DNA from 3 places in the Micromonospora fiedleri genome. Region 3 is predicted to be linked to each of the others. Evidence: predicted binding sites of a transcription regulator. Region 3 holds the regulator's gene; each other region holds the start of a gene.
What was found. The regulator HrcA, encoded in region 3, represses chaperone genes, less so after heat shock. The targets are predictions, from matches to a motif close to GGTTNGCACNCTCNNNNNGAGNGTGCNAACC.
Positions count from the first base shown of each region.

Region 1: a site for HrcA is predicted at 3,562-3,592, ahead of groL (chaperonin GroEL). Genes of this name have one in related genera too.
Region 2: a site for HrcA is predicted at 3,184-3,214, ahead of groES (co-chaperone GroES). Genes of this name have one in related genera too.

Region 1 covers NZ_JAETXL010000007.1:180,763-188,465, forward strand. The annotation lists gene JMF97_RS20625 (S8 family serine peptidase) at 1-457, shown strand, start outside; gene JMF97_RS31810 (hypothetical protein) at 584-715, shown strand; partial or broken gene JMF97_RS20630 (GNAT family N-acetyltransferase) at 738-1,343, shown strand; gene JMF97_RS20635 (hypothetical protein) at 1,432-1,674, shown strand; gene groL (chaperonin GroEL) at 1,742-3,364, opposite strand; gene JMF97_RS20645 (hypothetical protein) at 3,640-4,617, opposite strand; gene JMF97_RS20650 (cold-shock protein) at 5,090-5,293, opposite strand; gene JMF97_RS20655 (GNAT family N-acetyltransferase) at 5,531-6,043, shown strand; gene paaN (phenylacetic acid degradation protein PaaN) at 6,257-7,703, opposite strand, start outside.
Region 2 covers NZ_JAETXL010000005.1:484,419-492,121, reverse strand. The annotation lists gene ybaK (Cys-tRNA(Pro) deacylase) at 27-506, opposite strand; gene JMF97_RS16345 (THUMP-like domain-containing protein) at 646-1,866, opposite strand; gene JMF97_RS16340 (DUF397 domain-containing protein) at 1,989-2,198, opposite strand; gene JMF97_RS16335 (helix-turn-helix domain-containing protein) at 2,189-2,989, opposite strand; gene groES (co-chaperone GroES) at 3,354-3,662, shown strand; gene groL (chaperonin GroEL) at 3,733-5,376, shown strand; gene JMF97_RS16320 (WhiB family transcriptional regulator) at 5,546-5,929, opposite strand; gene JMF97_RS16315 (helix-turn-helix transcriptional regulator) at 6,185-6,982, shown strand; gene JMF97_RS16310 (DUF5319 domain-containing protein) at 7,066-7,485, opposite strand; gene guaB (IMP dehydrogenase) at 7,693-7,703, shown strand, end outside.
Region 3 covers NZ_JAETXL010000002.1:788,455-796,157, forward strand. The annotation lists gene JMF97_RS07570 (serine hydrolase domain-containing protein) at 1-240, opposite strand, end outside; gene JMF97_RS07575 (histidine triad nucleotide-binding protein) at 237-596, opposite strand; gene JMF97_RS07580 (SDR family NAD(P)-dependent oxidoreductase) at 687-1,448, shown strand; gene JMF97_RS07585 (16S rRNA (uracil(1498)-N(3))-methyltransferase) at 1,827-2,561, opposite strand; gene dnaJ (molecular chaperone DnaJ) at 2,574-3,719, opposite strand; gene hrcA (heat-inducible transcriptional repressor HrcA) at 3,793-4,815, opposite strand; gene JMF97_RS31745 (DUF4870 domain-containing protein) at 5,024-5,605, shown strand; gene hemW (radical SAM family heme chaperone HemW) at 5,613-6,836, opposite strand; gene JMF97_RS07610 (enoyl-CoA hydratase-related protein) at 6,857-7,645, shown strand.

The DNA.
Region 1 (7,703 bases), on a different contig from region 3:
CGTCGCGGCGGCCGGCAACAGCGGACCGCTCTGCGATTCGGTACAGGACCCGCCCGCGCCGTACCCGGACGTGCTCACTGTCGGCGCGGTGGACCGGCGACGTCAGGTCGCCGCCTTCTCCTCCCGGGGCCCGGCGCCCGGCGGGGTGGCCAAACCGGACCTGATGGCCCCGGGAGCGGACGTGCTCTCCGCGATGCCCGGCGGCGGGTACGCCACCCTCGACGGCACGTCCATGGCCACCCCGCAGGTGGCGGGCGTGGTCGCGCTGATGTGGTCGGCCGATCCGGAGCTGATCGGCGACCTCGATCGGACCCGGCAACTGCTGCGCGACACGGCCACCGCCGTGCCGACCGGTACCGATTCGGCGGAGCGGACCGACGCCTGCGGTGGTACCCGCAACGTGATCGGCGCCGGCCTGGTAGACGCGTACGCGGCCGTACGCGCCGCCCGCGGCTGACCTCACGCAATGTGAGCAACTCTCGCCACGGGGTCACAAAAGGTCCGTGGACTGCTATCTTGCAGGCTCATGCACGGTCATTCACCCGGGGCTCCCCTGGCGCCGTCGGTTGCCCGGTGGCGCGGCATGGCGCTGCTGGTCCTGCTGGGCGTGCCCGCCCTCGTCGTGGCCCTGTGCTGCGGAGTGATCCAGGTGGTCACCAAGTCCAGCGTCGACGACCCGTTGAGCGTCCGAAGCGGCATCAGCATCTCACCATGAGCGCGCCTGACACCGGATCGGCGGCGCGGTCGAGGTGCTGCTCGCCGGGAATCCGCCGCACTACGCCTGGCCCGGGGTGGACGTCCGGTACACCCCGGCGGTCTGCCTGGCCCTCGCACTGGGCTACACGCAGGACCGTACGGCCTGGAACATGACGGCCGACCTGTCGTCCGACGGGTCACCGGCGCTGCGCTCCACGGAGGCCGCCGAGACCCGCCTCGCCGGGCAGGGGGTGACCGTACGCCGTGCCGAACCTGGCGACCTGCCGGCGCTCGCCGCCTTCGCCCGCACCACCTTCGGCGGCTCCTGGGACGCCGAGTTGGCCGGCTCGCTCGGACGCCCGGACGCCGGCTGCCACCTGGCCGAACGCGACGGCAGGCTGCTCGGCTTCGCCGCCTACGGCTCGGCCCGGCCGAGCTGGTTCGGGCCGATGGGTACGGCACCCGCAGCCGAGGGATCCGGCATCGGTGGCGTCCTGCTGCGGCGCTGCCTGGCCGACCAGCGGGCCGCCGGGATCGAGGCCGCGCAGATCGGCTGGGTCGGTCCGGTGCCGTTCTACTCACGCAGTGCGGGAGCCCGGATCGAGCGGGTGTTCTTCCTGTATCGCAAGAGCCTCGGCTCGGCATAACCGGGCGAAAGGCGCATAGCCGCCGATAGCGCCGTTCGCCCGCCCGGGTCATCGACGCCCCTTACCGTTCGGTATAGAGGAGGCAGCCATGACCACGGACGACGATCAGGCCTCGGAGGCGTTGCCTGCCGGCTGGGCCCCGGTCCACGACCTGCCGGGCACACTGCCGATCAACCGGCTGGACTACGGCGACGCCGAGCAGCTGGCGGAGATGACCGGGACGACCGAAGCACCCGAGGAGCCACTCATCCTGGTGGACGAGCCGGTGCCACACCGTCCGCCGTACGACCGGGCGCAGAAGCGGCGCAACCAGCGCCCGTTGCCCCGATAGCGAAGTTGCCCCGATAGGAAAAGGGCGGACCGCTGACGCGGCCCGCCCTTTCAGGTTGGAACTGGACTCAGAAGTCCATGTCCCCGCCACCCGGGCCAGCCGGGGCGGCCGGGGTCTTCTCCGGCTTGTCCGCCACCACGGCCTCGGTGGTGAGGAACAGCGCGGCGATCGACGAGGCGTTCTGCAGCGCCGAACGGGTCACCTTGGCCGGGTCGATGATGCCGGCGGCCAGCAGGTCGACGTACTCGCCGGTCGCGGCGTTGAGGCCGTGACCCGCGTCGAGGTTGCGAACCCGCTCGACCACGACGCCGCCCTCAAGGCCGGCGTTGACGGCGATCTGCCGCAGCGGGGCGTCCAGCGCGATCTTGACGATCTGCGCGCCGGTCGCCTCGTCGCCGGTCAGGTCCAGCTTGTCGAAGGCGGTCTTGCCGGCCTGCACCAGCGCGACACCACCACCCGGGACGATGCCCTCCTCGACGGCGGCCTTGGCGTTGCGCACCGCGTCCTCGATGCGGTGCTTGCGCTCCTTGAGCTCGACCTCGGTGGCCGCGCCGACCTTGATCACCGCAACACCGCCGGCCAGCTTGGCCAGGCGCTCCTGCAGCTTCTCCCGGTCGTAGTCGGAGTCGCTCTTGTCGATCTCGGCCCGGATCTGGTTCACCCGGCCCTGGATCTGCTCGGCGTCACCGGCACCGTCGACGATGGTGGTCTCGTCCTTGGTCACCACGACCTTGCGGGCGCGGCCCAGCATGTCGAGGCCGACGGCGTCCAGCTTGAGGCCGACCTCCTCGCTGATGACCTGGCCACCGGTGAGGATGGCGATGTCGGTCAGCATGGCCTTGCGGCGGTCACCGAAGCCCGGCGCCTTGACGGCGACCGACTTGAAGGTGCCCCGGACCTTGTTGACCACCAGGGTGGCCAGGGCCTCGCCCTCCAGGTCCTCAGCAATGATCAGCAGCGGCTTGCCCGACTGCATGACCTTCTCCAGGATCGGGAGCAGGTCCTTGACCGAGGAGATCTTGCTGTTCGCGATCAGGATGTACGGGTCGTCGAAGACGGCCTCCATACGCTCCGGGTCGGTCATGAAGTAGGCCGAGATGTAGCCCTTGTCGAAGCGCATACCCTCGGTGAGCTCCAGCTCCAGCCCGAAGGTGTTGCTCTCCTCGACGGTGATGACGCCTTCCTTGCCGACCTTGTCCATCGCCTCGGCGATGATCTCGCCGACGGTGTTGTCACCGGCGGAGATGGAGGCGGTGGAGGCGATCTGCTCCTTGGTCTCGACGTCCTTGGCGAGCTTGAGCAGCTCCTCCGAGACGCTCGTGACCGCAGCCTCGATGCCCCGCTTCAGGGCCATCGGGTTGGCGCCGGCAGCCACGTTGCGCAGACCCTCGCGAACGAGAGCCTGGGCCAGGACGGTCGCCGTCGTCGTGCCGTCACCGGCCACGTCGTCGGTCTTCTTGGCGACCTCCTTGACCAGCTCAGCGCCGATCTTCTCGTACGGGTCCTCGAGTTCGATCTCCTTGGCGATGCTCACACCATCGTTGGTGATGGTGGGGGCACCCCACTTCTTCTCGAGCACCACGTTGCGGCCCTTGGGGCCGAGGGTCACCTTCACGGCGTCGGCGAGCTGGTTCATGCCCCGCTCGAGGCCGCGGCGCGCCTCTTCGTCGAACGCGATCATCTTGGCCATACGGCGTTGTCCTCCTGGACACTCACGGGCCACCCGAGTGTGTGCCCCGGATGAACCGTCTGGTGTACGCACCTTGGGACGTCGCCACCTGGCGACGACGACGTCTCCTCGGCCGGGCCGGATAGCCCGCGACGACCGGCCACGTGCCTCACCCGCGGTTATGCCACGAGCGCGGCCGCAGCCCCACCGTCCCGACCAGTTGGCACTCACGCTATGCGAGTGCCAATGACTTGTTTAGCACTCTCACCTGCCGAGTGCAAGCACGATGGCCCGGTTCAGCCGAGTTCGGCAGCCAGTTGCCCGCTGTTCACCGGGGCCTCGTGAGCCCGCTGTTCGGCGTACGTGACCACCAGCCCGACCAGCTGAGCGAGGTGTGCCGGCAGCCCCACCAGCGCCGCCCCGACGATCACCAGGACCGCGCCGACGGCGGTGTCCACGGCTTCGAGCGGCGCGGTGCCGAACGGCACGAGCACCAACCCCTCCACCAGGCCGGCGACGAACCCGATGCCGATCACCACCCCGACCGTCAACGCCACCCGGCCGAGCAGCAGCCCCAGCCGGTCGCGCAGCATCCGGTGCGAGCGGCCGATCGGGTCGCGGCGTTCGAAGAGGTAGACCGGGCCGGCCATGGCCAGCGCGAAGCCCGCGTAGACGCCGGGCAGGAAACAGAGGCAGAAACCGAGGAGCACGATCAGGGTGAGCAGCAGCGTCCAGCCCCAGAGGCCGAACGCCCGGCGCATGCCGTAGCCGAATGCGCCCCCGAGGCTGACCTGCGCACCGGCCGCCTGCCGGGCGATCACCCACGTGCCGGCGGCCCAGCCGACGCACTGCACCAGACCGAAGATCAGACTCCCGGCGACCAGCACTCCCATCCACTTCGCCAGGTCGACACCGAAGTTGGCGGGCAGGGCCGCAGAGTCGGCGGCGAGTTCGGCCTCCCACCGGGCCGACGGGTCGAAGATCAGCCCGAGCACCGACAGCGCCGCCGCCGGCAGCACCTGGGTCAGCACGACGATCGGCAGCAGCAGGCTCCAGCCCCGGCGCACCGCACCCCAGCAGCGGCTGAACCAACCATTGAGACCCGCACCCGGCGGAGTGACCAGGGCATCGGCGGGATCGAACCCGTACGCCGCCGGGTCGTACCAGCCGTGGAAGGGCTGGCCGGGATAGACCGGCGCCGACTGTTGAGGATGGCCGACCGGCTGGCCGGGATAGGGGGGATATCCAGCCCAGGGCGGCGGACCACCCGGCACCCCGCCCGGCGGCGGACCGTACCCGCCCGGCGGCGGGGCAGCAGGCGGGCCGTACCCGCCGGCTGGCTGGCCGTATCCGACCGGGGGCTGGCCGTGCCCGGGTGGCGGCTGGCCGTGCCCGGCTGGCGGTGCGGCAGCGGGCGGGCCGTATTCACCCGGCGGGGTCGTTGGGGCCGGGCCGTACCCCTGCGGCGGAGGGGACGGCGGGCCGGCGGTGGCCGGGTCTCGTTGCGGCGAGGCAGGTGCCGTCGGGTCGGTGGGCTGCCAGCTGGAAGCACCGACGGACGGGGCCGATTCATCTGGTGACGAATGCGGTGGACCTGCCGGGGGTGGCTGGTCGGACATGAACCCTCCTCAGCGACAGCTGGTTCCGGCTCACGATCTTCCCTTGTGAGGTATCCGCACCGCAGCCCCCCTCCGGCCGCGACCACGCCACCCGTACCGGCGGTCTGCCGGCGTGGGTGGAACGCACTCAGGCGATGACGCGTACCCGCTCGGCCTGGGGGCCCTTCTGACCCTGGGCGATCTCGAACTCCACCCGCTGGCCGTCGTCCAGCGCCTTGTAGCCGTCCATCTCGATCGCGGAGAAGTGGACGAACACGTCCTGCCCGCCGTCGACGGCGATGAAGCCGTAGCCCTTTTCGGCGTTGAACCACTTCACGGTGCCCTGTGCCACGGTGTTGTCCTCACTCTGCGCGGCGTTCCACTACCTCCGGGCCGGGCCGGCGGCACGCCGGACGGCCCGAAACTCACCGTCTTCGGCAGTCATCGACGACCACGGAATAGGGTGACCGAAATCGCACGGTACACGAGGCGTGACGGCGGCGCACGACCACAAATCGGACATATTCTGACCAGCGACATCGTCGCTCGTCATTGTGATAGGTATGCGACATGATCAGCGCTCCGGGCGATGAGGCCCCCCCTGCGGGCCGAGGTACGGCGGGTCCGCCCCACGGACGCCGCCCGGATGCGCGCGCTGCGTCTGGAGATGCTCGCCGACGCGCCGCTGGCCTTCCTGGAGACGCTCGCCGAGGCCGCCGCCCGCCCGCACACGGAGTACGCGGCCCGGATCCGTCAGACCTCGGCCGGCCCCACAAATGCCCAGTTCGTCGCCGATCCGGGCGGTCGCCTGGTCGGCCACATAGGCGGCGTCGCCCACCCCACCGAGCGCGGGGTCACCCTGATCTACGCGGTCTACGTGACCCCGATGTGGCGCGGCACCGGCCTGCTCGCGGACCTGGTGGCGGCGGTGGCAGCCTGGTCCCGAGCCGAACGGCGCGACGACCTGATGCTCGAAGTGGTGGTCGGCAACGACCGCGCCTACCGGGCGTACCAGCGACTGGGCTTCGTCGACACCGGCCTACGCGTCCCGCACCCCACCATCCCCACCCTCCGCGAACTCCAAATGCGCCGCCCCGCCTGACCCCCCGGCGAGCCCAGTCCTCACCAGCCGAGCCCCCGCCACACCAGCCCAGCCCCAGCACTCAGCGCCCGCCACCCGCCACCCGGCACCCGGCACCGCCGGACACAGCCCAACCGGCAGGGGTTCCGGGGCAGCCCGACCCGCGCAGGGATCAAGCCTGACCGCCCGGAGCGGGTCGGGCTGCCCCGGAACCCCCACCGCAACCACTACGACCTACGACGAGTGCCGACGACTCTGCACGATCCGGAACCGGTTCGCCACGTACGCCCCGTCCGTCAACGCCGCATTGGCCGCCGCGTTCGCCCCACTGCCGTGGAAGTCGGAGAACGCCGCCGACTGGTTCACGAAGACCCCGCCGGTGAGGTTGGCCGACAGGTGCACGCCGACCTCGATCGCGGCGCTCTCGGTGGCGTCGAGCACCGCCTCGTCGGTGGAGTAGACCGCCGCCGTCAAGGCACCCTTCTCCCCCACCGTCGACCGCAGGATCTCCAGGCTGTGCGCGGTGGAATCGGTGGCGATGGCGAAGGAGATCGGCCCGAACCACTCCCGCGAGTAGGTTGCGGTGTCGCCCGCGTCCAGCTTGACGAGCGTCGGCGTACGCACGACAGCGCCGGGGTAGGCCGGGTGCTCGACGGTACGGGATTCCAGCACCGTCTCGCCGACCTTGGTGACCTCGGCCAAGCGCTCCAGGACTCCGTCGTTGACGATCGCACCGGTCAGCTCGACGCCCCGCGCGGGGTCGGCGGTCAGTTTGCCGACAGCGGCGGCGATTCCGGCGGCCACCTCGTCGAAGCTCTTGTGCCCCTGGTCGGTGTCGATGCCGTCGCGGGGGATGAGGATGTTCTGCGAGGTGGTGCACATCTGGCCGCTGTAGAGGACGAGGGTGAAGCCGAGGTTGCGGCACATGCCGGCGAAGTCGTCGGTGGAGTCGATGACGACCGTGTTGAGGCCGGCCTTCTCCGTGTAGACGGCCGCCTGCCGGGCGTTGGCTTCGAGCCAGTCGCCGTACTCGGTGGAGCCGGTGAAGTCGACGATCTTCACGGCCGGGTGCAGGGCCAGCGTGGTGGCCAGCTTCTCGTCGGCGGCCTCGGGGGCGAGCAGCACCAGGTTCGGGTCGAAGCCGGCCTCGGCGAGCACCTCGCGGGCGTACCGCACGGTGATGGCCAGCGGCAGCACGGCACGCGGGTGCGGCTTGACGACCACCGGGTTGCCGGTGACCAGTGAGGCGAACAGACCCGGGTACGAGTTCCAGGTCGGGAAGGTGTTGCAGCCGATGACCAGGCCGACGCCCCGGGGCACGACGTGGAAGGTCTTGGTCATCCGCAGCGGGTCGCCCTTGCCGGCGGCCTTCTCCCAGCCGGCGGTGCCCGGGTGCCGGGTCATCTCGGCGTAGGAGTAGGCGATCGCCTCCAGGGCCCGGTCAAGGGCGTGCGCGCCACCGGCCTGGAAGGCCATCACGAACGCCTGACCGCTGGTGAACTGCACCGAGTTGGCCAGCTCGAAGACGTTCTTGTGCAACCGGGCCAGGATCTCCAGGCAGACGCCCGCCCGGGTCTGCGGGCCGGCGTCACGCCACGCGGGCAGCGCGGCGGACGCGGCGGCGACCAACTGGTCGGCGGTGGCGTGTGGGTAGGCGACGTTCAGCTCGACGCCGAACGGG
Region 2 (7,703 bases), on a different contig from region 3:
TTGCGGCGCAACGGTGATGACCGAGGTCAGCCGGTGGCGAGGGGTGCGGTCCGGGCGTCGGTGAGGGCGACCAGATCGGCCGGGGCCAGTTCGACCTGAAGACCGCGCCGGCCCGCCGACACGTACACCGTGTCGTGCTCCAGGGCGGAGTCGTCGAGCACCGTGGGCAGCCGCTTACGCTGCCCCAACGGGCTGATGCCGCCGCGTACGTAGCCGGTGGCGCGTTCGGCCGCACCACGTTCGGCAAGCGTGGCCCGCTTGCCACCGACCGCCGCGGCCAGCGCCTTGAGGTCCAGCTCGCCGGTCACCGGCACGATCGCCACGGTGAGGGCGCCGTCCACCTCGGCGATCAGGGTCTTGAAGACCCGTCCGGGCGGTACGCCGATCGCGGCGGCGACCAACGCGCCGTAGTTCGGCGAGTCCGCCGCGACATCGTAGGGATGGGTGCGATGGGTGATGCGGTGCTTCGTCAGCAGCACCATCGCCGGCGTACCCCGTCCCGTCATGTGCGCCAACCTAGCTGCGCTCCCGGTCTGGAGGCCAGCGGCTTCCTGCGTCGGCCCTGCTCCGGCCCAGCTTTGACCCTGCTTTGGTCCTGCTCGGCGGGTGGGCTTTGGTCCTGCTTCGGCAGGCGGGTGGTGGGGTTCAGGTGACCGGCTGGCAGACCAGCACCGTCGGGGCGGCGGCGACCCGGGTCAGCACCAGGCTCGCCGGCTGGTCGCCGGTCAGGCGCAGGTCGTGCCGGAGCCGTTCGGGTTCCAGCGCCGAGCCACGCTTGAGGATCTCCACCCGGCCGACCCGGCGCTCCCGCAGCAACGCCCGCAGTCGCTTCAGCGAGAACGGCAGCACGTCGGTCACCTCCAGGCAGCGGGCGTACGGCGTCGGCGTCGGCGCGTCGGCGTAGAGGTAGGCGATGCTCGGGTCGGCCAGCGAGGCATCCAGGTCGGCGGCGAGTTCGGCGATCAGGTGGGCGCGGACCACCGCCGGGTCCGGGTCGTACACGAAGCGGCGTACCGGCCCGACCGGTGCCTCCTGCCGCCCCGAGCCGACGAGTTGGTTCTCGACGGGGTGAGCAGGGTGCCCGTCGGCGGCGTCGACCGGCCCGTCCTTCAGTACGGTTGCGCGGCGGGGGGTTTCGGCGAGCGGGCCGCACCAGAGCGCCGCCTCGACCAGGTTGCCGTCGACGCTTACCCACTCGGCCTCGGCGCCAGCGGGAATGAGAGCGTGGTCGAGACCGGGGGCGACCTTCACCACCGTCCGGGGCACCCGTTGCGCGAGCCCGGTGACGAAGTCCCACGGCGGCGAGTACGAGTTCGGGTCGAAGATGCGGCGTCCGGTCCCGGCCCGGCGGCGGGCCGGGTCGCAGAAGACCGCCTCGACCCGGGTCACGTCGAACGCCGTCGCGTCCCCGCACTCGACGGTGAAAAGCTCGGCCAGCCCGGCTGCCTGCGCGTTCGCCTCGGCCAACGCGGCGGTGAACGGGTCGGCCTCCACGCCGTACACCCGGATGCCGGCCTGGGCGGCGGCGAGCGCGTCGGCCCCCAACCCGCACCCCAGGTCGGCCAGGCTGGTCACCCCGGCCTTGCGCAGCCGGTGCGCACGGCGTCGCGCGACCACCCCTCGGGTCGCCTGTTCCAGGCCGGGCCGGGTGAAGAACATGCCGCTCGCCGCCGGCCCGAACTTGCCCGCCGCCCGGCGGCGCAACTCCGCCTGAGTCAGCGCCGCCGCCGCCAACCCGGCGGGGATCCCGGCCGAGCGCAGCGCCGCCGCCGCGGCCAGCGGGTCACCGCCCGCCACCCGGGCCGCCGCCGCGAGCGCGCCCGACCCCTCGGGCGTACGCAACGCCGCAAGCTGCTCCAGATCCACCCACCCATTGTCCCGACCCACCGACCACCCCATCCGCCCGGCCAGGTGTGATCGACACGGTTACGCCGGAATGGCGGTGTTCCTGCGCGTGGATTACCGCTACTTCGGCGTAACGGTGTCGATCATGCGCCTGACGCCCGGGATCGGGCGGGATGGTGGGAGGTGATGAAGGCGCGCCAACTGGCGGGGGTGAAGGCGAGCGCCGGGCCGGTCGGGTCCTTGCTGTCGCGTACGGCGACCAGGTCGGGCAGGTTGTCGGCGACCTCGACACAGGCACCGCCGTTGGCGTTGCTGCGGGAGGACTTGCGCCAGGTGGCACGGGTCAGGTCCATGACTTCGCCACTTCCTCGATCAGGCGGGCGGTCTGCCGGCGCGGCAGCGCCTCACCAGCCACAGTCTCCCAGCGCCGCCCCAGGGCGGCAAGGTCGTTCGGGCTGTCCACGGTGTGCCCGCGCAGTTGGTTGTCCAGGTGGGCCACCTTGGTGCCGTCAGCGAGCCGGGCCAGCACGAAGGGACCATGAAGCCCGATGTACCAGGGAGTCGCGGCCGGAATGATCCGCACCTGGACGAATGGCCGGTCGGCAAGGGCACGCAGGTGCTCACATTGCTCGACCATGGTCGCCCGGTCGCCGACCTGCCGACGCAGCGCCAGCTCGTCCAGGATCGCGATGAGCTGCGGCGGCTCGTCGCGACTGAGGACCTGCTGCCGGGCCATCCGGGCCAGCACCCGCTTCTCGACCTGCTCGTTGGTCAGCGGCGGCCCGGCACGCAGCATCGCTCGCGCGTACGCCTCGGTCTGGAGCAGACCCGGCACCACCGCCGGGTCGTACCAGCGCAGCGAGACGGCCTCCCGCTCGATCTCGCCCCATGGTCGGAACCAGTCCGGCTCGGCGTGCAGGCGGATCAGCTCCAGCATCCCGACGAAGAGGCCACCGGTCTCCAACACCTTGTCGAACCGGGCCAGGTAGTCGGCGCTGAGCTGGTTCTGCCCGGTCTCGATCGCGCTGATCGACGACGGCGCGTAGTTGATCATCCTGCTCAGGTCCTCCTGGCTGAGCCCGCGGGTCTTGCGGGCCCGGCGCAGCTGATCGCGGAGAAACCCCAGGGTTGGTACGTCGACCATGCCGTCTCCCTCCGTGATGTCTTCGTGCCGCAACGTAGGGAATCGGGCGGCCGGGCGGAAGACAGGGCCGGCATGTTGCGGTAACCCCTGGCGCGGGAGTGGAGAAGGGCTGGCGCGGGTGTCGGAAAGGTGGCGACACGAAGGGGGAGCGTTGGCACTCTCCTTGACGGAGTGCTAGCCGAGGAATAACCTGCGATTAGCACTCTCACCCTGAGGGTGCCAACGCTCGGGCCCTCGTGCCCGGGAGTTGAACGCCAGGCGGACCGGCACCCGCGACGACGGCCCCGCCCGGTGGCATGTGGCAAATTGACGTTGGTCGGCACGCCGGCCAGCAACGAAACCAGTACCCCAGGAGGGTATGCCCGTGACTACCGCGACCAAGGTTGCGATCAAGCCGCTCGAGGACCGGATCCTGGTCCAGGCGAACGAGGCTGAGACCACCACTGCGTCGGGCATCGTGATTCCCGACACCGCCAAGGAGAAGCCGCAGGAGGGCACCGTCCTCGCTGTCGGCCCGGGTCGTTTCGACGACGACGGTGACCGGATCCCGATGGACGTCAAGGTCGGGGACACCGTCCTCTACTCGAAGTACGGCGGCACCGAGGTCAAGTACGCCGGCGAGGAGTACCTGGTGCTCTCCGCCCGCGACGTCCTCGCGATCATCGAGAAGTAAGCAACCGATCAGTGTCGTTGCCCCGGTCCGGCTCGCCGGGCCGGGGCAACGTCGCTTCGAAGGGACATACATGGCGAAGATCCTGAGCTTCTCGGATGACGCCCGGCACCAGCTGGAGCACGGTGTCAACGCGCTCGCGAACGCGGTCAAGGTCACGCTCGGGCCGCGCGGGCGCAACGTCGTCCTGGACAAGAAATTCGGTGCGCCGACGATCACCAACGATGGTGTGACCATCGCCAAGGAGATCGAGCTCACCAACCCGTACGAGAACCTCGGCGCGCAGCTGGTCAAGGAGGTGGCGACCAAGACCAACGACGTCGCCGGCGACGGGACCACCACCGCGACCGTGCTGGCCCAGGCGATGGTCCGCGAGGGCCTGCGCAACGTGACCGCGGGCGCCAACCCGGCGGGTCTCAAGCGGGGCATCGACGCCGCCGCGGCCAAGGTCTCCGAGGCGCTGCTCGGCAAGGCCGTCGAGGTCTCCGACAAGAAGTCCGTCGCGCACGTGGCGACGATCTCGGCGCAGGACTCCACCATCGGTGAGCTGATCGCCGAGGCGATGGAGCGGGTCGGCCGCGACGGTGTGATCACCGTCGAGGAGGGCTCTGCGCTGCAGACCGAACTGGACGTCACCGAGGGCCTCCAGTTCGACAAGGGCTTCATCTCGCCGAACTTCGTCACCGACGTGGAGGCGCAGGAGTCGGTCCTGGAGGACGCGTACATCCTGATCACCACGCAGAAGATCTCGGCGATCGAGGAGCTGCTGCCGCTGCTGGAGAAGGTCCTCCAGGACAACAAGCCGCTGCTGATCATCGCCGAGGACGTCGAGGGTCAGGCGCTGTCCACCCTGGTGGTCAACTCGATCCGCAAGACCCTCAAGGTCTGCGCGGTCAAGGCGCCCGGCTTCGGTGACCGCCGCAAGGCGATGCTCCAGGACATGGCGATCCTGACCGGTGCCGAGCTGGTCGCGCCCGAGCTGGGCTACAAGCTTGACCAGGTCGGCCTGGAGGTGCTCGGCACCGCCCGGCGCATCGTGGTCGACAAGGAGAACACCACCATCGTCGACGGTGGTGGCCAGGCCAGCGAGGTCGCCGACCGGGTCGCTCAGATCCGCAAGGAGATCGAGGCTTCGGACTCCGACTGGGACCGGGAGAAGCTGGCCGAGCGGCTGGCCAAGCTCTCCGGTGGCATCGCCGTGGTCAAGGTCGGCGCGGCCACCGAGGTCGAGATGAAGGAGCGCAAGCACCGCATCGAGGACGCCATCGCCGCGACCAAGGCCGCGGTCGAGGAGGGTACGGTGCCCGGCGGTGGCGCCGCCCTGGCCCAGATCCTGTCGGTGCTCGACGACGACCTCGGCTTCACCGGTGACGAGAAGGTCGGCGTGTCGATCGTGCGCAAGGCGCTGGTCGAGCCGCTGCGCTGGATCGCCCAGAACGCCGGGCACGACGGGTACGTCGTGGTGCAGAAGGTCACCGAGGGCAAGTGGGGCCACGGCCTCGACGCCGCCATCGGCGACTACGTGGACCTGGCCGCGTCCGGCATCATCGACCCGGTGAAGGTGACCCGTAACGCGGTCACCAACGCCGCGTCCATCGCCGGCCTGCTGCTCACCACCGAGAGCCTCGTGGTGGAGAAGCCCAAGGAGCCGGAGGCCGCCGCAGCTGGTCACGGCCACGGCCACGGTCACAGCCACCAGCACGGCCCGGGCTTCTGAGTCGTCCGCGACACGGTACGGCGGGTGCGCCGCTCCCCCGGAGCACCCGCCGTACCGCGTGACGGCTGTCAGCTGCCGGTACCTCCCGCCAGGCGACCTCGGGGTCGAGCCGGACAGCACGCTGCCGCGCCCTTTGTGCAGGGCGCGGCAGCGGTGGTTTATGGGTGGGTCAGGCGACGTTGCGTTGGGTGGGGACGGTCGACCGGTGGCTGCTGCCCAGCCGGGCCTCCAGGCGGGCGACGTCCACCCGGGTCTGTCGGCGGTCGGCGAGATCCTCCCAGCCGACCGCGAGCAGCCGCAGCCGCTCGGATTCGCTGAAGCCGCCCCAGACCCCGTACGGCTCCCGCACGGTCAGGGCGTGCGCGGCGCACTCGGCCCGTACCGGGCAGGCGCGGCAGACGGCCTTGGCACCCGATTCGCGGCGCAGCCGCGACGAGCCCCGCTCGCCGTCCGGGTGGAAGAACTGTGCGCTGTCGCGGCCCCGGCAGGCACCGAGGCGCTGCCAGTCCCAGAGGTCGACGATGGGTCCGGGCAGTCTACGTACGTTCGACATCAGCACCCCTCCTCTCGCGCGGCACCGCGAGATGCTTGTTGGCCGGCTGTCCGGGCGGCGGGCCGCGCAGGGCACCGTTCCCGGCCTTGAGCCCCCGGTACCCCGACCGCTCTCGGCTCACACGTCTTGTGATCCAAAAGCTGTGGGCGACTTGGGGCAAATGACCTATCTGTCGGAAAACTTGGGAGGATTGCCCGGAAGTTCCTCCCGAGGCTGCCCGGTCATGGTCTGCTCGTCTGCGGAGAGGAGATCGTTGTGCGTACCGTTCTTGTGTGCGTTCGGACGCCGCTCGCTGCACAGCATTTGACTTCCGCAGCGGCGCGGCTGGGATTGTCCGGTGCTGTCCGGACGGCCGTCTCCGACCCCGAGGTGATGCTGCGACTGGCCGAGCGTCCCGCCGACGTGGTGCTCGCCGACACCGCCCTCACCCGCCCCGACAGTGCCGGGTTCGTCCGGCGGGTACTGGCACGCGCGCCGCAGGCCGCGGTGCTGCTGCTCGGCATGGAGGAGTCCGAGGCGGCGGCGGCGACGATCCATGCCGGGGCGCGTGGGCTGATCCAGGGCATCGACCATGACCTGACCAGCGCGGTCGCCAAGGCGCTGCTGCTGCTGGCCGCACCGGGCCGGGCCAACCGACACCGGATCGCCGACCCGGCGCGGGACACCGCGGCGGTGGGCGGCCAGCGGCCGGCACCCAACGGTCGGCCCACCGGCGACAGCTCCCCGACCTGGACGGCAACGGACGCGGCGGGCAGCCCCGCGATGGTGCCGGTGCAGCGCGGCGAGGATCCGGCCGAGCCGGACGCCGAGGAGGAGAAGGGCGCCGCCGCCAGGCCGCCCCGCGCCGACCGGTCCACGATCGGGCTCACCGAACGCGAGTTGCAGGTGCTGCTCGGCATGGCCGAGGGCAAGAGCAACGCCGAGATCGGCCGTGAGTTGTTCGTCTCCGAGGACACCGTGAAGACCCACGCCCGACGGCTGTTCCGCAAGCTGGGCGCCCGGGACCGGGCGCACGCGGTGGCCGCCGGATTCCGTGCCGGCCTGGTCGCCTGACGGCCGTAGACCGACCCCACCGGGGCGAGTCCGCTGTGGGTGATCGGTCGTGCTCTGCTGATGCCGTCACCCGGGCGTACGGGTCAGTCCCGGGAGGCGGCCTCGTCCTCGCTGTCCTCGGTGCCCTCGCTGAGGGTGTCGTGCACGCCGTCGGCGTAGCCGCGCGCGTAGTCCCAGGTGACGTAGTGGTCCGGGTCCGGATCGAAGGCCGGCTCGTGCACCCGGGGGCGCCCGGAGCTGAGCAGGTGCCGCAGGTTGCCCCGGAGCAGGTCCCAGTCGAAGTAGTGCGGCTCCCGGCAGTCCTCGCACTCGATGACGAGCCCGCGTACGCCGATCGGCGCGAGCAGCGCCTGGTAGATCTCCAGGTCGGCGAGATCCTCCAGCACGTCCTGGCGTTCGACGTCGGTCAGTGGGTCGAGCGAGGAGTCGCGGTCAGGGTCGTCCAGGCCGGCTGCCGGGTCGGCGGGGTCACCGGTGAACGGGTCGATGGGCTCGTCTTGCACCCCCTCACCGTAGACCCAAGCACCCGCCGATGCCCGTCCCCCGTCGAGCAATCCAGCTCGGGACATCCCGTCGCCGCGCCTACCGCCGCTCGCGGGTGCCACCGGAGCCACTGGGTACGATGGGGCTGACGCCTTCCTGCCCGGCCGTTCGCCGGTGCCCAGACCACCCTCACTGAAGCCCGTTCGAGCAGCTCAGGAGAGCAAATCGTGGAGAATTC
Region 3 (7,703 bases):
GTCGCGACACTGCATGACCAGTACGGCGGTGAAGGTCTTGGTCACCGACCCGATCCGGAACCGGGTATGTTCGTCCAGCGCGGTGTCGTTGCCGGTGCCGCCGACCGTGCACGTCCACAGCGCCCGGTCGGCCCGGTGCACGGCGGCCGAGACCGCCGGCACCCGAGCCTGCGCCTGGACCTGCCGCACCAGCCGTTCGAGGTGCTGGGCGGCTGCGGTACGGCCGGCGGCCGAACTCACGCCATGCTCCGGGCCAGCATCGGTCCGAGCGGCGCACCACCCAGCACGTGCGCGTGCACGTGGAAGACCTCCTGGCCACCGTACGGGCCGGTGTTGAACATCAGCCGGAAACCGTCGCCGAGCAGCCCCTCGTCCTCGGCCACCGCGGCGGCCGAGGCGAGCACCTCACCGGCCAGCGCCGGGTCACCCTGGCCGAGGGTGGCCACGTCGGCGTAGTGCTCCTTGGGGATGACCAGCACGTGCACCGGCGCCTTCGGGTCGATGTCCCGGAAGGCGAGCGTGGTGGGGGTCTCGCGGACCACGGTGGCCGGGATCTCCCCGGCGACGATCCGGCAGAACAGACAGTCAGTACTCACCCGGGCAGTCTAAGGAAGAGCGCGTGCTCGACGCCTCAGGTGGAGCAGCCCCTCGTCGAGGCCGCCGCGCGGTACGGCAGGATGTCGCCCATGGCAGGACGGGCAGTGCTGGTCACGGGCGGTTCACGTGGCATCGGGCGGGCGGTGGTGCAGGCGTTCGCCGCCTCCGGCGACCGGGTGGCGATCCACCACCGCGACTCGGCCGACCTGGCCGAGCAGTTGCGGGCCGAACTCCCGGGCAACGGCCACGTGGTGGTCCGCGCCGACCTCGCGGACCCCGACGCGGTACGGGCGATGGTCGACGAGGCCGCCGACCGCCTCGACGGCCTCGACGTGCTCGTCAACAACGCCGGCGTGTTCGGGCCGGCCGATCCCCCGCATCCCGTCTTCGGCAGCGGCTACGAGCAGTGGCGGCAACGCTGGCGCGAGGTCTGCGACACCAACCTGTTCGGGGCGGCCAACGCCGCCTGGTGCGCCGCTCAGCACATGCGCACGCGAGGTGGGCGAATCGTCAACGTCTCCTCGCGCGGCGCGTTCCGCGGCGAGCCGACCAATCCGGCGTACGGCGCGAGCAAGGCCGGTCTCAACGCGATGGCCCAGTCGTTGGCGGTGGCCCTGGCGCCGTACGGCATCGCGGTGGCCACGGTCGCGCCCGGCTTCGTCGAGACGGACATGACCAACGAGCACCTGAAGGCCCCGCGCGGCGACGCCATCCGGGCACAGAGCCCGTTCGACCGGGTGGCCCGCCCCGAGGAGATCGCCGCCGCCGTGCACTGGCTGGCCAGCCCCGAGGCGGAATGGGCCTCCGGCACCATCATCGACCTCAACGGCGCCTCCTACCTGCGCACCTGACGCAGAAGACCACCAGGCTGGTGGACGGCTACGACCGTCCCCGGCATGCAGACCACCGAAGCCCATCGCCATCCCGCACCGATCAGTCGGTCTCCGACGACTTCCCGGTGATGGCGATGGTGCGGCTTCCAGTGCCCTTCCGGTGCCCTTTGCTCTGCTTCAACCAACGCAACAGCCAGCGGCGAAAACCATTGCGTCCGCTGAAGCAGAGCAAAGGGCGCCAGGCAGAGACCTTCGGGTGACGCGGAAGGAGCCATAGAGGCCACGCGGCCAGCAGCGGGCGGCAGGGGACGGGGCGGCTGGCGACGGGGGCAGGGCGGTCGCAAAAGATCCCGGGCAGTCGAGCGGCCAGGAAGCCGGGAGACCCGGCGGATGGCACTACCAGCGCAGGAGGCGGGTGGCGAGGACGGCCAGGGCGGCCACGCCGGCGGTGGAGGTACGCAGCACCGAGGGTCCGAGACGGACCGGGTGTGCGCCGGCCTGCTGGAAGGTTGCCAGTTCGGCCGGGGTGATGCCGCCCTCGGGGCCGACCACCAGCACGATCTCGCCCTGGTCGGGCAACTCGACGGTGGTGAGCCGGTCGGTCGCCTCCTCGTGCAGGACGTAGCCGGCGGCGGCGCCGGAGATGCGTCGGGCCACCGATGCGGTGGGCTCGTCCGGTGCGCCCGCCACCACGGGCAGCCACGCCCGGCGGGCCTGTTTCGCCGCCTCGCGGGCCGTGGCCACCCACTTGTCCCGGGCCCGTACGCCCCGGTCCCCTCGCCACTGCGCGACCGACCGGCCGGCCGCCCAGGGGACGATCTCGTCCACGCCCGCTTCGGTCATCGCCTGTACGGCCAGTTCACCCCGGTCGCCCTTGGCGATGCCCTGCACCACCACCAGCCGGGGATTCGCCGCGTCGACGTACCCCCGGCTGGTGATCTCGATGTCGAGGGTGCCCCGGCCGACGGCGCTGACCACGGCGGCGGCCGTGCCGCCCCGGCCGTCGCCGAGCAGCAGTTCCTCGCCGACCCGTAGCCGTTGCACGGTGGCGGCGTGGTGCCCCTCGGGGCCGTCGAGCACCATCGTGTCGGCGGTGGGCAGCGACTCGACCAGGAACAGCGGAGCGGACACGAGACGGACCGGTCAGCCGTGACCGTTGAAGGCGTCGCGCATCCGGGAGAAGAAGCCGCCCTGCTTGGTCAGCTCGGCGACCTCCTCGCCGCGGGTCTTGGCGAAGTCGCGCAGCATCCGCTCCTGGTCGGCGTCGAGCTTCGTCGGGGTACGCACGTCGAGGTGGACGTAGAGGTCACCACGACCGGTGCCCCGCAGATGGGGTACGCCCCGGGCCCGCAGCCGCAGCGTGCTGCCGGGTTGCGTGCCCGCCTTGACGTCGACCGGCTCCTCGCTGTCGAGCGTCTTGATGGTCAGCCGGGTGCCGAGCGCCGCGGCCGTCATCGGCACGGTCACCCGGCAGTGCAGGTCGTCGCCCTTGCGGGAGAAGACGTCGTGCGGGCGCTCGTGGATCTCGACGTAGAGGTCACCGGCGGTGCCACCGCCCGGGCCGACCTCGCCCTGCTGGGCCAGCCGAATCCGCATGCCGTCCTCGACCCCGGCCGGGATCTTGACGGTCAGCGACCGGCGGGTCCGGACCCGGCCGTCACCGGCGCAGGTCGGGCAGGGTTGCGGGATGGTGGTGCCGTAGCCCTGGCAGACGGTGCACGGCCGGGCGGAGACCACCTGACCGAGGAAGGTGCGCTGCACCGACTGCACCTCGCCCCGGCCACCGCACGCCTCGCAGGTCGCCAGGTGGGTGCCGGCGGCGGTACCCGCACCGGAGCAGGTGGTGCAGAGCACCGCGGTGTCCACGGTGATCGGCGCCTCCACCCCGAAGGCGGTCTCCTGGAGGTCCAGTTCCAGCCGCAGGATCGCGTCGGCACCCGGTCGGGTACGCGGTCGCGGTCCCCGGCCGGCACCGGTGGCCCCGCCGAAGAAGGCGTCCATGATGTCCTGGAAGCCGACGAACGGACCGGCGCCGCCGGGCCCGCCCGGGCCACCGGCACCGCCACCGCCCGGGGCCAACGGGTCGCCACCGAGGTCGACGATCTGCCGTTTCCGATCGTCCGAGAGGACCTCGTACGCGGCGTTGATGTCCTTGAACTTCTCCTGTGCCTCCGGATCCGGATTCACGTCCGGGTGGAATTGCCGCGCGAGCTTGCGGTACGCGCGCTTGATCTCGTCATCGGAGGCGCCCCGGCTGACGCCGAGAATGCCGTAGTAGTCCCTGGCCACTGCGTTCCGTGTCCTCGTGTTCGTCTCGCGTTACGCCGGTCGGCGGCGGCAGCCCACCGTCGGCCCTGACTGATCAGTTCTGGGCCAGCAGCTCGCCCACGTAGCGTGCCACGGCCCTCACCGTGGCGATGGTCCCGGGGTAGTCCATCCGGGTCGGCCCCAGCACGCCCATCCCCCCGACGATGGTCGCGCCCGGGCCGTAGCCGGTGCTGACCACGGAGGCCGCCCGCAGGTTGTCGATCTCGTTCTCGTCACCGATGCGTACCCGTAGCGTGCTCGGCTCCACCTCGCCGATGAGTTTGAGCAGCACGACCTCCTCCTCGAGGGCTTCGAGGATCGGCCGTAGGGAACCCTGGAAGTCCAGTAGACCGCCGCGGGCGAGGTTGGCGGTGCCGGCCAGCGCGATCCGCTCCTCGTGCCGCTCGACAAGTGTCTCCAGCAACACAGTGGACAGGGTGGTCATGGCGGGACGCAGGTGCGGGACGCACTCGTCGATGAGGGCCTGCACCAGCGGTGGGGTCTCCGACAACTGGATGCCGACCAGCTTCTCGTTGACCGTCCGGCGCAGATCCAGCACGTCGTCGGCGTAGATCGGGGCGGGCAGCTCGACCAGCCGCTGCTCGACCCGCCCGGTGTCGGCTATCACCACAAGCATCAGCCGGGTGGTGGAGATCGGCACCAGCTCCAGATGCCGTACGCGGGACCGGGCCAGGCTGGGGTACTGCACCACGGCGACCTGCCGGGTCAGCTGTGCCAGCAGCCGGACGGTGCGGTGCACCACGTCGTCGAGGTCGACCGCGCCGGCCAGGAATCGCTCGATCGCCCGGCGTTCGGCCGGGCTGAGCGGCTTGACCCGGCTCAACCGGTCGACGAAGAGCCGGTAGCCGCGGTCGGTGGGCACTCGACCGGCGCTGGTGTGCGGCTGCCGGATGTAGCCCTCTTCCTCCAGCACGGCCATGTCGTTTCTGACGGTGGCCGGCGAGACACCGAGCTGGTGCCGCTCGACCAGGGCCTTGCTGCCGACCGGCTCCTGGGTGGCGACGTAGTCCTCGACAATCGCCCGCAGTACGGCGAGCTTGCGGTCGTCGAGACCCATCTCCCACCTCCTGTCGCAGGTCAGTGTCGAGCGTCACCCACCTCCGGCGGACGCCCTGGCACTCGACTGTAGCGAGTGCCAGTCTACGTCGAGGCCCCCGGCAGCGCGATGATCAAGAAAACGGAGTTGTCCGCAGTCCGATCGGAGACTTGACACTCGCCGGTGTCGCTATGGTGCGCCATTGCCGCTGGCACCTACCGTGAGCCCCATGACTGAACCACCTCGTCCCCCGAGTTTCGGCGACGATCCCACGGCTCCCGTTTCCGGATCGTCTGGCCAGGGCGGATATCCCCCGCCCGGCGGCTACCCGCCGCCCGGTGACCAGCCTCCGTCGGCCGGCTACCCACCGCCGGGTGGTTATCCGCCGCCTGGCGGTTACCCGCCGCCCGGTGTCGGCTACCCGACCGGCGGCTACGGCGCGCCCGGCGGTGGCTACGGCACCAACGAAGACAAGACGTGGGCCCTGATCGCCCACTTCGGCGGCCCGCTCGGCGTGGTCGTCGGTGGTGGCCTGCTCGGCTGGGTGGCGCCGCTGATCGCGAACATGACCCGCGGGCAGCAGTCCCCGGTCGTCCGGGCGCACGCCGTCGCGGCCCTCAACTTCCAGCTCACCTGGGCGGTCGTCGGGCTGCTGAGCTGGGTGCTCACCGCGATCACCTGCGGCATTCTGTTCTTCGTCCCGATGCTGGTCTGGCTCGTGCCGTTGATCTTCGGCATCATCGGCGGGGTCAAGGCCAACGAAGGCGTCCTCTACCGGTACCCGATGAGCTACTCCTTCATAAAGGGCTGATCGGCAGCTAGGGCAGCAGGTCACGCACCACGGCGTCGGCGAGCAGCCGGCCGCGCAGGGTCAGCACCCCGCGGCCGGCCGCGTGGGCGGGAGCGGCCAGCAGGCCGTCGGCCACCGCCCGCGCCGCAGCCGCGCGCCCGGCGTCGTCGAGGACGTCCAGCGGCAGGCCGTCGGCCAGCCGCAGCCGGAGCATGACCTCCTCCATCCGGGCCTCGTCGGCGGTCAGCACCTCCCGGGCCAGGCCGGGTGACCGGCCGGCCGCCAGGCGTTGGGCGTACGCCGTGGGGTGTTTGACGTTCCACCAGCGCACCCCGCCGACGTGGCTGTGCGCCCCCGGCCCGAGGCCCCACCAGTCGCCGCCGGTCCAGTAGAGCAGGTTGTGCCGACAGCGGGCGGATGGCGTACGGGCCCAGTTGGACACCTCGTACCAGGAGAAACCGGCCGCGTCGAGGGCGGCCTCGGCGGCCAGGTAGCGGTCCGCGGCGACGTCGTCGTCCGGGTACGGCAGCTCACCGCGACGCATCCGCGCGGCCAGCCGGGTGCCGTCCTCGACGATCAGGGCGTACGCGCTGACGTGGTCGACGCCCGCCGTCACGACCTGGTCCAGCGAGGCGGCGAAGTCCTCCGGCCGCTCCCCCGGCGTCCCGTAGATCAGATCCAGGTTGACGTGGTCGAACCCGGCGTCGCGGGCCTCCAGCGCGGCGGCCGTGGCCCGGCCGGCGCTGTGTCGGCGGTCGAGCACGGCGAGCACCCCGGGGGCGGCCGACTGCATGCCCAGCGAGATCCGGGTGTAGCCGGCGGCCCGCAACTCCTTGAGGGAGGCAGGGGTGACCGACTCCGGGTTGGCCTCGGTGGTCACCTCGGCGTCGGCGGCCAGTCCCCAGGTGCGGTCGATGGCGTCGAGGATGCGGGCCAGGTCGTCGGCGGGCAGCAGGGTGGGGGTCCCACCGCCGACGAAGACGGTCTCCACCCGACGGGGCGGACGGTCGCCCAGCACCCGCGCGGCGAGCGCCAACTCGGCCAGCACGGTGTCGGCGTAGCTGTCCCGGCTGGTGCCGCCACCCAACTCCTCGGCGGTGTAGGTGTTGAAGTCGCAGTAGCCGCAGCGACTGGCGCAGAAGGGCACGTGCACGTACACGCCGAAGCCCTGGTCACCGACGCTCGCTCGGGCGGAGGCGGGCAGCGACCCGTCGGTCGGGACGGGTTCGCCTGCTGGAAGGACGCCGGGCATGGCCACTAGTGTGCCCTCCCATGACCTCTCCCGACGCGCTGGTACGGGTCACCACGGCCCGCGGGGTGAGCACCCTCACCCTGGACAGCCCACACAACCGCAACGCGCTCTCCACGCCGTTGATGACCCAACTGCTGGCCGGGCTGGACGCCGCGGTCGCCGACGACACGGTCCGGGTGATCGTGCTGGACCACACCGGCCCGGTCTTCTGTTCCGGGGCGGACCTGAAGGAGACGGCAGCGGCGTACGCCAGCGGGACGGTGCCCGCGGGGATGCTGGGTGACGTGCTCGCGGCGGTCTGGCAGTGCCCGAAGCCGGTGCTGGCCCGGGTCGCCGGCCCGGCCCGAGCCGGTGGTCTGGGCCTGATCGCGGCGGCCGACCTGGCGATCTGCGCCGCCGAGGCCACCTTCGCCTTCACCGAGGTACGCATCGGGGTGATCCCGGCGGTGATCTCGGCGACCGTGCTGCCCCGGCTGCACCCCCGGGCGGCGGCCGAGCTGTACCTGACCGGCGACACCTTCGACGGCCGGCGGGCGGCGCAGATCGGTCTGGTCACCGCCGCGGTGCCGGCCGACGAGTTGGACGCCTCGGTGCAGCGCTACCTCGACTCGCTGGTGCGGGGCGCGCCGTCGGCGCTGGCCGGGGCGAAGGAACTGTTGCGCCGTCCGCCCGCCACCGACCTGCGCGCCGACCTTGCGGAGCTGAGCGCCCTGTCCACCGGCTACTTCCTGTCCGGTGACGGCATCGAGGGGGTCACCGCGTTCCGGGAGAAGCGTCCGCCGCGCTGGGTCGCCGAACTCGACAGGTGAGGATCGGCCGCTATCGGGGAACTTCCGTCCCGACGCGGATCGCGCGCTTGCGGTGGAA